DNA from 3 places in the Shewanella sp. DNRA4 genome. Region 3 is predicted to be linked to each of the others. Evidence: riboswitches for the same ligand, from Rfam matches in the RefSeq annotation. Region 3 holds a riboswitch; each other region holds the start of a gene.
What was found. Region 3 has a riboswitch for lysine ahead of HG547_RS06940 (Na+/H+ antiporter NhaC family protein). Riboswitches for the same ligand answer to the same signal wherever they lie in the genome.
Positions count from the first base shown of each region.

Region 1: another riboswitch for lysine. It lies ahead of lysC (lysine-sensitive aspartokinase 3); the one in region 3 lies ahead of HG547_RS06940 (Na+/H+ antiporter NhaC family protein).
Region 2: another riboswitch for lysine. It lies ahead of HG547_RS09970 (Na+/H+ antiporter NhaC family protein); the one in region 3 lies ahead of HG547_RS06940 (Na+/H+ antiporter NhaC family protein).

Region 1 covers NZ_JABAIP010000003.1:60,639-64,928, reverse strand. The annotation lists gene HG547_RS03920 (succinylglutamate desuccinylase/aspartoacylase family protein) at 1-674, opposite strand, end outside; gene lysC (lysine-sensitive aspartokinase 3) at 676-2,031, opposite strand; lysine riboswitch at 2,175-2,349, opposite strand; gene HG547_RS03910 (DUF3293 domain-containing protein) at 2,593-3,027, opposite strand; gene arcA (two-component system response regulator ArcA) at 3,610-4,290, shown strand, end outside.
Region 2 covers NZ_JABAIP010000008.1:18,172-22,461, reverse strand. The annotation lists gene HG547_RS09980 (electron transfer flavoprotein subunit beta/FixA family protein) at 1-418, shown strand, start outside; gene HG547_RS09975 (FAD-binding protein) at 419-1,345, shown strand; lysine riboswitch at 1,441-1,637, shown strand; gene HG547_RS09970 (Na+/H+ antiporter NhaC family protein) at 1,717-3,285, shown strand; gene HG547_RS09965 (M3 family metallopeptidase) at 3,378-4,290, opposite strand, start outside.
Region 3 covers NZ_JABAIP010000005.1:111,197-115,486, reverse strand. The annotation lists gene HG547_RS06940 (Na+/H+ antiporter NhaC family protein) at 491-2,071, opposite strand; lysine riboswitch at 2,155-2,326, opposite strand; gene HG547_RS06935 (dienelactone hydrolase family protein) at 2,467-3,429, opposite strand; gene HG547_RS06930 (hypothetical protein) at 3,712-4,290, shown strand, end outside.

The sequences.
Region 1 (4,290 bases), on a different contig from region 3:
ACTTCACTCAATTGCCACCAAGGACAAAATGCCGCCTCATCCATTGAGCCACCAAAACTATTGGGGATCACCAATGTGTAAGGAATCGTGAAAAACTGCGCCGCTGCAATATCATATTCAGGGCAATACAAATGTTTACAGGATTTAGGCCCAGTATGCAGATCGAGCACTATATCCGCTGCATGGGCCATAGCCTGTAAGCTAACCGCCAATCTGTGGCCCGTGGTCACGCCCCAATCGTTACGTAACCGCTGCAGGCAAGCTTCAATCAAGGTGCTGCGATATGCTTGAATAAGTTCGCTATCGCTAAGCTCAGCATGTTCACTGTACCAAGCGGGTAAATCTATCGCGTGATTTAAGTACTCACGATTCCAGTTTACGCCAGTGATAGGGTCAAAACGCCCCAGTGTAAACTCACCGCTTTTTTGATTAATCCCCAGCGGATTAGCCAAGGGCACTAAGGTAATTTCCCCTAAGATGTCGCAATTTTCCAACTGCTTCATCAATTGATAAATCACCGCATTGCCTTGCACCTCAGCACCATGGACATTAGCCTGAATATACACTTTAGGGCCAGATACATGACCACTTGGCTTAAAGTGATAAATCGGCAGCGTCAGAGCCTGCCCTGCGGCAAGCTCCCCAATTTGCAGAGACGATGTTGTCGGCAACATACTAAACGCCTTCAAACAAATTTTCGTGCAACGCTTTAACCACTTGTGCCGCTTCGGATTCGGCCACTAACACACACAAGTTATGCGGGCTGGCGCCTTGGCAGATCATGCGCACATTATGGGGTTCGAGCACTTCAAACACGCGGCGACAAATACCCGCAGTCGTAGCGATGCGATTACCGATAATCGCCACCAATGCTAAACCATCCTCCACACGCACGCGGCAATGTTGCGATAATTCTTGCAGCAACGCTTCACTTAATAAACCTTGCCCGCTTGAATCGGAGCCGGTTTTATCTAGAGTGAGCGATACGTTAACTTCGGAGGTGGTGATCAAATCCACACTGATCTTGTGTCTTGCCAATGTGGCAAAGGTTTCAGCCAAGAAGCCCTGCGCATGCAGCATTTGTAGGCTGTGCAGATTGAGTAGCGTTTGGTCGCGGCGCAGCGCCACCGCGCGGAACACGGGTGCATCTTCAACCTGATGGCGGATCCAAGTGCCACCTTTTTCAGGCTCCTTGCTTGAACCGACAAACACTTGAATTTGTTGGCGCACGGCCGGAAGAATCGTCGCAGGATGTAATACTTTAGCACCAAAGGTCGCCATTTCGGCGGCTTCGTTAAAGCTGATTTCGGCAATCGGATGGGCATTTGGCGCGAGGCGCGGATCGGTCGTATAAATCCCGGCCACATCGGTCCAAATCTCAACCGCTGAGGCTTTTAAGGCTTCGGCTAACAGTGCCGCAGAATAGTCGCTACCGCCACGGCCGAGAGTTGTGGTTTGCCCCGCTTCATCGGAGCCAATAAAGCCTTGAGTCACAATCACTTGCTCAGATAGCAATGGCTGTAAGTGTTCACGGGATAACACTGCAATTTGCTCAACCTGTGGCTCGGCGCGGCCAAAATGGCTGTCGGTGCGCAACACACGGCGCACATCGAAGGCACTTGAGTTGGCGCCTTTTTCGCGCAATACCGCCGCAAATAATGCCGACGAACACTGCTCGCCAAGGGACAATAACTCATCCATGGTGGCCTTACTGCGCTGGGACGCCAGCGCTTCGCTTAATACCGCCATACGGCTTAACAGCTTATCTAACGCGGCAGCAACATCATTAGGGCGACCGAGTTTATCTAAGATAGCGTATTGAATCTGCGCAATTTGCTTTAATCGTTGTAAGCGACCATCGTCGTTAATTGACTCTTGGGTCAGTTCAACCAACAGGTTAGTCACGCCACTAGAGGCGCTAACCACCACTAAACGGCAATCGGGATTACCCAGTACAATCTCGGCGCAGCGATTCATTGCACCGTAATCGGCGACTGAAGTACCACCAAACTTTGCGACAACAAGGGACATTAGCGCACCTCCGCAGAAGCAGAATACACGGCACAAACAAGGATAAGATATTGATTAACTAACATGATTACGCTCCGAACTAACTTCGTTCGAAGAGCCTGGTGCTCAATGATACGCACCCCAATAGAAGGGAAACAGCAATCGTCACCAGAAGCTCTCCACCAATTACAGGTGACAATCGTTAGGATTCAGCCTAAGCGACCGACATAAACATGCAGCAACCATATCTATGCCTCGGCGTTAATCTCCCTCATCAATCATCGCTGGAGTTTGTGCTCCTCTGACTGACTACCTAGTTAACGCTCCTCTTCTGTTCCTTTCCGCCGGAAAGGGACGAAAAAAGTAGCAATAAACCCCTAATGAAGTCAATGCTAATTTCACACACTATATACAAATTCAATAAACGCATTTAAAAACAATGGGAATTTAAAACGTTTGCGACTCATGCCAAACGAGAATAGGGAAAAATCAATCAGATCTAGCAAAGAAGAAAAACAAACTAGCCTTGCCGTGAGATCAGCAAAGCTTAGCCAGAGGAGCGATTAAAAGCGTCAATCGCGGTTAGGTGACCAAGTCCGGTAGCTCATAAACCAAACGCACATAGTCGTTAAATCGACCTAAACACACCTCTGTTTGCCCGGCTAATGTACAAGGCACTAAACTCACCTCGCCCTGTTCCACCATGTAGATAGCGTATTGATTAAACTTTTTCCCCAACTGCAAGGCCATGCTGCGATCAATAAACACGGCCCAGCTCTTCTCCATATGGGATAAATCTGGCGATGCCCCAATCAGTGCACGATAGGGACTGCCTAATAATTCAATTTCACGTAGAAGTTGGCGGTCGAGTAATCGGTTTTGGCTGGGAGTGAGGAGGGTTGAAGCGGGATTATGGGCGGTAATTACAGCAAAGGAAAAATCACAGGATAATGCTTGAGTAAGCAAAAACAACGGCGTTTGATAATGCTGCCACAAATCTTGAGTCATGTTGTCCATTGGTAGTCTAGTCGAAAAATGAACCCGCGCTAGTTTAACAGAGAGCCTAAAAAATCCAAAGAGGCGTGAACTGGCTCACAAGAATTAAAAATACATTAGTTATACTAATCAATGACTAAAGTAAATATCATGGTAAATCAGCGTCTCAGCCTGAAATTTGTTAACATTTCATTTGTTAACAAATGCCTAAAACGAGTACAATGTCGTCATTGGCCAGTTAAGCAGATAACATTAAGTTTGCTTAATCTTGACAAGGGTTTGTTAGATTCCTCTGCGAAATCACCTTATGCTGGCCAGACATCTTTTAAAATGTGTTCTACATTTGATTTATCATTTAAACATTTTAAAAAAAACAATAGTTAAGGAACTATTTTTAACTATTGCTTATCGAAGTTGATACTGGTTACGTTTTATCGTATTACACTTTAAACGTTCACTTATATACATCCTGACGTGTAGCCGTGAAGATCTTCCCTTTGAAGCACAGAGCAGTAAGTGGAAGTATCAACATTTTATGAATATAAGAATCCGATGTAAGTGATTCTTATGGTTAGAATATTGGTTAAAATTTAGGTACTTAATATGCAAAATCCGCACATTCTGATCGTTGAAGATGAAGCCGTTACCCGTAACACGCTAAGAAGTATTTTCGAGGCAGAAGGGTATGTGGTAACTGAGGCCAATGATGGCGCAGAAATGCATAAGGCTATGCAGGAAAACAAAATTAACCTCGTGGTTATGGACATTAACCTACCAGGTAAAAACGGTCTGTTGTTGGCACGTGAATTACGTGAAATCAACAACATCGGTCTGATCTTCTTAACAGGCCGTGACAACGAAGTCGACAAAATCCTTGGACTTGAAATTGGCGCGGACGATTATATTACCAAGCCGTTCAATCCTCGTGAATTGACGATTCGTGCTCGCAACCTTCTGACTCGTGTTAATAGCGCAGGCAATGAAGTCGAAGAAAAGAGCTCTGTAGAATACTATCGTTTTAACGATTGGAGCCTAGAGATCAACAGCCGTTCTCTCGTCAGCCCACAGGGTGAATCTTACAAACTGCCACGTAGCGAATTCCGCGCTATGCTGCACTTTGTTGAAAACCCAGGCAAAATCTTAACTCGTGCCGATCTACTGATGAAGATGACTGGCCGTGAGTTAAAGCCACACGACCGTACTGTTGACGTGACTATCCGTCGTATTCGTAAGCACTTCGAAAGCTTGCCAGATACGCCAGAAATCATCGCTACCATTCACGGT
Region 2 (4,290 bases), on a different contig from region 3:
ATTAGTGCTGTTTGGTAAGCAATCCATTGATGGTGATAATAACCAAACGGGCCAAATGTTTGCTGCATTAACGGATATGCCGCAAGCGACCTTTGCTTCAGCAATTAAAGTTGAAGGTAATTCACTTCAAGTTGCTCGTGAGATAGATGGTGGTATGCAAACCTTAAATCTACCGTTGCCCGCTGTGGTGACTGCGGATTTACGTTTGAATGAGCCACGTTATGCCTCATTACCTAATATCATGAAAGCCAAACGTAAGCCGTTAGATGTGCTGACGGTAGCTGATTTAGGTGTGACGCTCAAAGCGCATCAAACGGTGATCAAGGTAACGCCGCCTGCTGAACGTAAGGCCGGTATTATGGTTGCGTCGGTAGCAGAGCTGGTTGAAAAGTTAAAGAATGAAGCGAAGGTGATCTAAATGGCCATTTTAGTATTAGCAGAACACGATAATGCGGCGCTGAAACTGGATACCGCTAAAGTTGTCACCGCAGCTCGTGCGATCGGCGGTGATGTACATGTATTGGTAGTGGGCCATCAATGTGGTGCAGTGGTGCAAGCCGCTCAAGCTCTACAAGGTGTCGCGCAAGTATTAGTCGCCGATAACAGCGCTTATGAAGCGCATTTAGCCGAAAACGTGGCTAAATTGCTGGTGGACTTAGCACCAAATTACAGCCATATCCTCGCCGCGGCATCGAGTGCGGGTAAAGACACGTTACCGCGTGTGGCAGCACTTTTAGATGTGGCGCAAATTTCGGAAGTGATTGGCGTGGTGAGTAGCGATACCTTTGTTCGCCCGATTTATGCGGGTAACGCGTTAGCGACAGTTCAAAGCCATGACGCGATTAAAGTGATGACAGTGCGTGCCAGTGCGTTCGATGCGGTTACACAGGGTAATAATGCTGCTGTGACTACCTTGGATAAAGTGTTTGAAGCCAAAGCTCAGTTTGTGTCTCAAGCGCTGACAGTTTCAGCTCGTCCAGAGTTAGGTAATGCAGGCATTATCGTATCTGGTGGCCGTGGCATGGGCAGCGGTGAAAACTTCGGCATGTTAGAGCAACTGGCTGATAAGCTTGGTGCCGCAGTAGGAGCTTCGCGTGCGGCGGTTGACGCAGGCTTTGTTCCGAATGACTTGCAAGTCGGTCAAACTGGTAAAATTGTCGCACCTAACCTTTATATTGCAGTCGGTATTTCAGGCGCGATCCAACATTTAGCGGGAATGAAAGACGCTAAGGTGATTGTGGCTATCAACAAAGACCCTGAAGCGCCTATCTTCCAAGTTGCCGATTATGGCCTCGAAGCTGACCTGTTCGAAGCCGTTCCGCAGTTGATTGCAAGCTTAAGTTGATTTTATTTGTGAGCTAAGTCAAAGTAAGCGGCTTCGCGGTGGTAACTGCTTAGCCGCTTATGTTTTTATGAGCCTCACGCCCATGTATGGGCGTTCTTAGAAGTAGAGGCGCACCAAATATCAGTAGTGATCAGTAGGGTGATTCCGTTGATCGTTCACGAAAGGATTTGGTGCCGAAGTAGTTTGATTTATCACGATCAACTGCTGGGGTTGTGCCTAATAGGTACAACACTGCCATAGTATTTCCAGATACGGATATTAGGAATAGTTACTATGGAGCGCTACTGATAGGACAGGTGATCTTGGGTATCTATTGCCTTTTCCCACCAGTTCAGTCGCCCTCCATTCGTATTTTGACGAAGAAATAATCAATGACTGTAGTTAGTTATGCCGATTCGGCGCTTTCTTTGCTCCCGCCTGTGGTTGCAATTGTATTGGCGATTTTTACTCGCCGAGTGCTTCTTTCCCTCGGTTTAGGAATTGTGATTGGAGTATTATTGCTCAATCAATTTTCTCCTGTGGCCAGCGGTGAGTTTTTATTTAACAGTGTAAAAGGACTTTTTTGGTCGGAAGATGGCGTAAATTCTTGGAATTTATACATTCTCGGTTTCTTGATTGTATTGGGGATGATCACCGCTCTAATTACTGTGAGTGGTAGTGCTCGGGCATTTGCTGATTGGGCAAGGTTACATATTCGTAATAAGCGCGATGCGAAATTACTGACCATGTTTTTAGGCTGTGTTGTTTTTATTGACGATTATTTCAATAGTTTAGTCGTTGGGTCTGTCGCAAGGCCTGTTACCGACCGTTACCATATTTCCCGCGCTAAGTTAGCTTATTTATTAGATTCTACCGCAGCACCAGTTTGTGTCATTTCACCGGTATCAAGTTGGGGCGCTTATATTATTGCGTTAATTGGCGGTATATTAACAGCACATGGTTTTGCGGATTCAGGGCATTTAAGTGTATTTATTCAAATGATCCCTATGAATTTCTACGCAATTTTCTCTTTATTATTACTGCTTTGTGTGGCGTTTATGGGCTTAGATGTTGGCCCTATGCGTGAACATGAATTAAATGCCATGCGCGGTAATTTATACGATGAGACTAAAGGTTTACCGCCAGGTGCTAATGCTGATTTACCCGAAGCTGAAACAGGTAAAATCCTCGGGTTATTCCTACCTATCACAGTACTGGTATTTGCGACCCTGTATTTTATGATCGATAGCGGTGCTCAAGTATTAGCTAAAGAAGGCATTGAATTTAATATTATTTCTGCTTTCGAGAAAACCGATGTGAGTTCATCACTGTTCTTTGGTGCCCTGATTGGTTTAGCGGTTGCGCTGGTACTTAACTTAGTGCAAGGCGTTGAAAAATCAATGGTATTAAAAGGTGTAGTGCAGGGCGCTCGCTCTATGTTGCCTGCGATTTACATCTTGTTATTTGCTTGGACCATTGCAGGTGTGATCGGCCAGCTTGAAACCGGTAAGTTTATGGCTAGCCTAGCCACTGGGAATATTCCCTTTGCTTTCTTACCTGCATTAATGTTTGTGTTAGCGGGCCTGACTGCATTCTCTACAGGAACCAGTTGGGGTACGTTCGGGATTATGCTACCGATAGCTGCGGATATGGCGATGGGAAGTCACACAGCCATGATGTTACCTATGCTGGCTTCGGTATTAGCGGGGGCGGTATTTGGTGATCATTGTTCACCGATTTCTGATACCACTATTTTGTCGTCGACGGGGGCCAGTTGCCATCATATCGACCACGTAGTGACTCAGCTTCCCTACGCAGTAATCGTTGCGCTGATCAGCATGGTAGGCTACGTAGTGCTTGGCTTAACTGAATCGGTCAATGCAGGATTAGTGACTTGTAGCATATTGTTTGTATTGACGATTTTTGGTCTGCACATTAAATCCAAAAGTACGGCTTTATAAGTCCGTGATTTAACTTCGCTCTTATATTGAGAATGTAAAACAAATCAGCCAGCAACTATGCTGGCTGATTTTTATCTACTCAGTATCTAAGATTACTGAGTCTGATTGAGTCCACGGCGGTTGAGTAAACCTTCAGTGGTAGGCTCTTGGCCGCGGAAGTTCTTGTAAGCTTCCATTGGCGCAATACTGTTGCCCACTTCGCGAATGGTCTTACGATATTTCATGCCGATCTCACGATTTAGGCCGCCTTGGGTTTGCACATAGGCAAAGGCGTCAGCCGCTAAAATTTCACTCCACATATACGCGTAGTAACTTGCTGAGTAACCACCTGGGAAGGCGTGGGCAAAGTAAGTTGACTTATAACGTGGTGGTACGGCGGTGATATTTAAGCCGTGCTTTTTCAGCGCATTAGCCTCAAAGGTCGCTACATCTTGCAATGGTGCATCAGGGCTTAATGAGTGCCATTCCATATCCACTAGCGCCGCAGCCATATACTCTAACGTATCGAAGCCTTGGTTAAAGCTGCCGGATTTTAACAGTTTTTGCAGTAACTCATCAGGGATAGGCTTGCCTGTTTCGTAGTGCTTGGCGTAGTTGGCTAACACTTTAGGGTGGGCCGCCCAATCTTCTTCGAAAGTCGATGGAAATTCCACAAAGTCACGGGATACCGAAGTCCCAGAAAGACTTGGGTAAGTCACTTTGGAGAACATACCGTGGGTACCGTGGCCCATTTCGTGGAACATCGTGGTGACTTCGTTATAGCTGACGAAGGTAGGTTGGCCATCAGGCGCCTTTTTAATGTTCATCACGTTAACTACGACAGGCTTAGTACCTTCGAGGAAGGATTGCCCTACAAACGAGCTCATCCATGCGCCACCGCGTTTACCTTCACGGGCAAAGTAATCAGCATAGAAAATCGCCATGCTTGAGCCATCGGCATCAAACATTTCATAGGCTTTCACATCTGGGTGGTATACAGGCAAATCTGGACGTGGTTTTAACGTC
Region 3 (4,290 bases):
TTCACCTCGGCCGATAGGCCGCTAAAAAACCAGTTCACAACTTTGTGAACCGACAAAAATCTTTCCATGGCTACCGCACTTGGCAAACACCCATTAGCCAAGGGATTGCACTGCTGTAATGCTTTTATAGAATCTAGAATCTAGAATCTAGAATCTAGAATCTAGAATCTATAATCTAGAATCTAGAATCTAGAATCTAGAACCTAGCACCTAGCACCTAGAGACTTATCGCATATTGTTCAGGAGGTGTTTCTTGCGAAATAAAGACACATCTTCCTGATGCAAATGAACTGAATCGAGGTCACGATTAAGTTTCATCCTTGTTAAAAACCTAAGATAACGTTGTGTTTAACATCTGTCTACCACTTTCACATTACAAATTAGATAGTTAAGTGATGACTTAAGTTTGCTTGAATGGATGCAGGCTTACTCAAGCCCACAAAAAAGCAAGGGGCCCGTGGGCCCCTAGTTGATAGCGTGTAAAAGAGCCTTATGCCGTAGCTAACAAAGGCTGATTTTTCGTTTTACGCAGATGATAGGCAGTGAAGAGCACAAACCACAGGGCGCTTACGGCAAATCCAGCTAAGGTTGAATGCATAATCCCCATGGCTAAATAGCCTAAGGTGGCGCCAAAGGCGATGGCTAAGGCATAGGGTAGCTGGGTCATCACATGGTCAATATGGTGGCAACCTGCCCCCGTGGCCGACAAAATACTGGTGCTGGAAATCGGCGAGCTATGATCGCCAAACACTGAGCCCGCAAGCACTGCGGCAAGCATAGGCAGCATTAATGCGATATCGCTGGCTGCGGCCATGTCGCCAGCCAGTGGCAACATAATACCAAAGGTGCCCCAACTGGTTCCGGTGGCAAATGCCATGGCGCAGGACAACACAAACACCACCGCAGGCAACACTTCCATTGGCAAGTTACCGTTGGCGAGGGAGGCCAGATATTTGCCAGTCTCAACATCGCGAACAACCGCACCAATCGCCCATGCAAATAGCAAGATATTGATCGCAGGTAGCATGGCCATCACTCCTTGCGGGGCGGCTTTAAGCCAGTTTTTAGCGCCCAATTTTAACCGCAGCGCAAGCACAATTGACACCGCCAAGCTGCACAGCGCGCCATACACTAGCGAGGAGCCCACATTGGTGTTTTCAAAGGAGCCAAGTACGCTAAATGGCAGCCCTTTTTCATCCAACACTGCCGCACCAGAGGAAATCATAAAATACACGGTCGCGCCTGTGAGGGTTAGGATCGGCAATACCATATCGATCATGCCACCGTTACTTTCTTCAGGGCTTTCCATATCTAAGCCGATTGGACGAGGCTTAGACGGATCCCAAAGCTTCCCCTCCAGCGCCCATGCTTCATGTTTACGCATCGGGCCGATATCCATTTGAAAGATAATCACCACCAACACCATCAACAGGGTAAACACGGCATAGAGATTCATCGGGATCATCTCAACAAAGGCTGAGATTGGACTTTGCTCGCTAATGCCGTGGGCGGCCATAATGCCACCGATAAGCGCGATAATATAAGCGCCCCAAGAAGAAATGGGCATCAATACGCACACGGGCGCAGCGGTAGAATCTAAAAGATAAGCCAGTTTGGCGCGGGAGATTTGAAAGCGATCGGTCACCGGACGGCAAATAGCGCCAACCGACAAACTATGAAAAAAGTCGTCAATAAAAAACGCAAACACCATCACACCAGTTAAGCCTTTTGCGCCGCGACGGGTCTTAGCGCGCTTAGCTGCCCACTCGGCAAAGGCGCGGGTGGCGCCAGAAACCGTCATCAGACTAATGAGTCCACCAAGCAGTAACATAAACAGCAACATATTGATATTGTCGCGATTAAGTGCGCCATCGACCCAAAAAATCTTCAGCACGGTATTGAACATATAGTGCAATGAATCAAGGGGAGAAAACTGATTGAGTAACAAACTGCCGGCCACAATCCCTACGCCAAGGGATAACAGTACGCGACGAGTGATGATCGCCAAGGCGACGGCTAACAAAGGGGGAAGTACTGACCAACCTGAGTCAGCAAAATGACTAATGTCCATGATCTCTTTTCACCAAAAAACGGGTGGAGATCTACCGAGAGGATAAAGAAACAAAACCTATAGGGAGGTATTACTCCTCAGCCCCTTCAGGTAGCGCTCCATAGTGGATGACTATGGCAGTCTTGCACCTATTTGATGCAAAACCAGCAGCTCGGTTTGATGACCTGGCTACTTCGGCGCTGACTCCTTTCCTTGTACATCTGCGGCATCACCCTCCGCACAAGTAGTCATAGGCAGCGCGCCTCTACTTAAAGGTATTCGAGCGGGCATTCTAGCGAGATGGGAACTGATAGCAAGTATTTTGATCCCACTCGCGTATAAAACAATGAATCACCTACAAGTTGGTAACACAAGAAACATCCACCTTTCAAGCGTTGCAATAGCGCTAAATGGACTTATACGAGTAAATGTTTACCAAAAAAATCTAAGGTTCTTGTCCATGCGAGCTCAGCCGTTGGCTCATCATAACGGGCGGTGGAGTCATTATGGAAACCGTGATTCACATTCGGGTAAAGATAAGCGACGTAATCGGCTTTATTAGCCTTTAGCAGGGCTTCATACTCGGCCCATGTATCGTTAATCCGTTGATCTAATGCGGCAAATTGCAACATCAACGGGCCTTTCACACGGCTGCGCAGCTCAGTTGCTGCGGGTGTGCCATAATAAGGCACGCCTGCCGCAAGCTCATCGGGAATGGTGGCGGCGAGCATATTGACGATATAACCACCAAAGCAAAATCCGACAGCACCGAGTTTGCCATTACTCTGCGGGTGCGCCCTTAAAAAACGCGCGGCGGCGATAAAATCCTGCTCGATTTTGGCTCTATCAAGGCTCGCTTGCATGGCGCGACCCGCATCATCATTACCAGGATATCCACCAAGGCTGTAAAGCGCATCGGGGGCAAAGGCGATATAGCCCTTGGCCGCTAAGCGGCGGGCAACATCTTCGATATAGGGATTTAAGCCTCGGTTCTCATGTACCACTAACACCACGGCGGCTTTTTTACTGAGATCTAAGGTCTTAGGATCGCCCGCCTTTTGGCCTGGGATCAGCAACGCGTTTGGCAAGACTAAATAACCGCGGCCTTCACCATAGCCATCGGGGGATGGAAACTTTACATAACTGGCTTGAATGCTGGGATCGTTAAAGGAGACTTGCTCGGCTAAGGCGTAATTAGGCATTAGTGCGCCCGTCAGCGTGGTCATGGTAAAACCCAGTGCCACTAAACCTGCGAGGCGAGCCATAAACTCACGGCGGTCGATAATGCCGTGGGCATATTCGTCATACCAGTCAAAGGCTTCCTGAGGAATGACAGGGAAAGGTGGTGTGGTTAGTTCTGGCTTATGATCTGGGCTCATCGTTCTTTCTCCATTTAACAAGCTAACCACTGGTTTATATTCCCTAGCTTGTGAGTTATCTAGCGGCCTTACCAAGAGTAAAGGATGAGAGCTTGTCAGGGCAATTAGCTTTATGCCGCCCATTTAATAATTCTCCACCCATCAATAGCCAATTTATGGTTGATCATGCGCCCAAATTGGCGTGAGCTTTTTATTCCATAGGGGCATTTTTGTGTATAATGTCGCCAAACAACATATTAATATCATTACATTTCAATAACATAAGTTACAAATGGAGTTCAAATGGCTATAGGGATATGCAGGGTACTTTGTACCACTGTCACGCTCACGCTTGGGTTAACGGCTTGCGATAATCAGGTTTCTGATAAGTCAGCAAGTATTCCCGCTTCGCGCGAGTATCAGATTATTTCTACTTCACACCTCAACGATGGTTTCGAAACCCGCAAAGTGTTGCAGGCACGATTGCTGCTGGATTACCAGTTACAAGATACAGAAGGTAAGGCGGCCAGCTTAACCACACCACTAACCCATAATGCCCGCTTTTTTATCCAACCTAACCTGCTGCAAATTAGCGATTATGGCATGCCGATCCCAGTGAGTAATATCGACCCAAAAGCCAAATCCAATGAAATCGCTCAGTTGGTTAAAGATGGCTTTAATGTGGAATTTAACAATGGTGAAGTCCGTCTATTAACCCCCATTGCCAAGATGGATCAAAAAGATATCAAGGAGTTATTTGAGCGCTGGCAAAATCTTAATAACTTGTTTAAACAAGCCCCAACCTTGCCTGTGGCGCTTGAGCCTCGCGTCGGTTACAGCACAAGCGCCCCCATGGATGGGCGCTTAACTTGGACGGTTGAG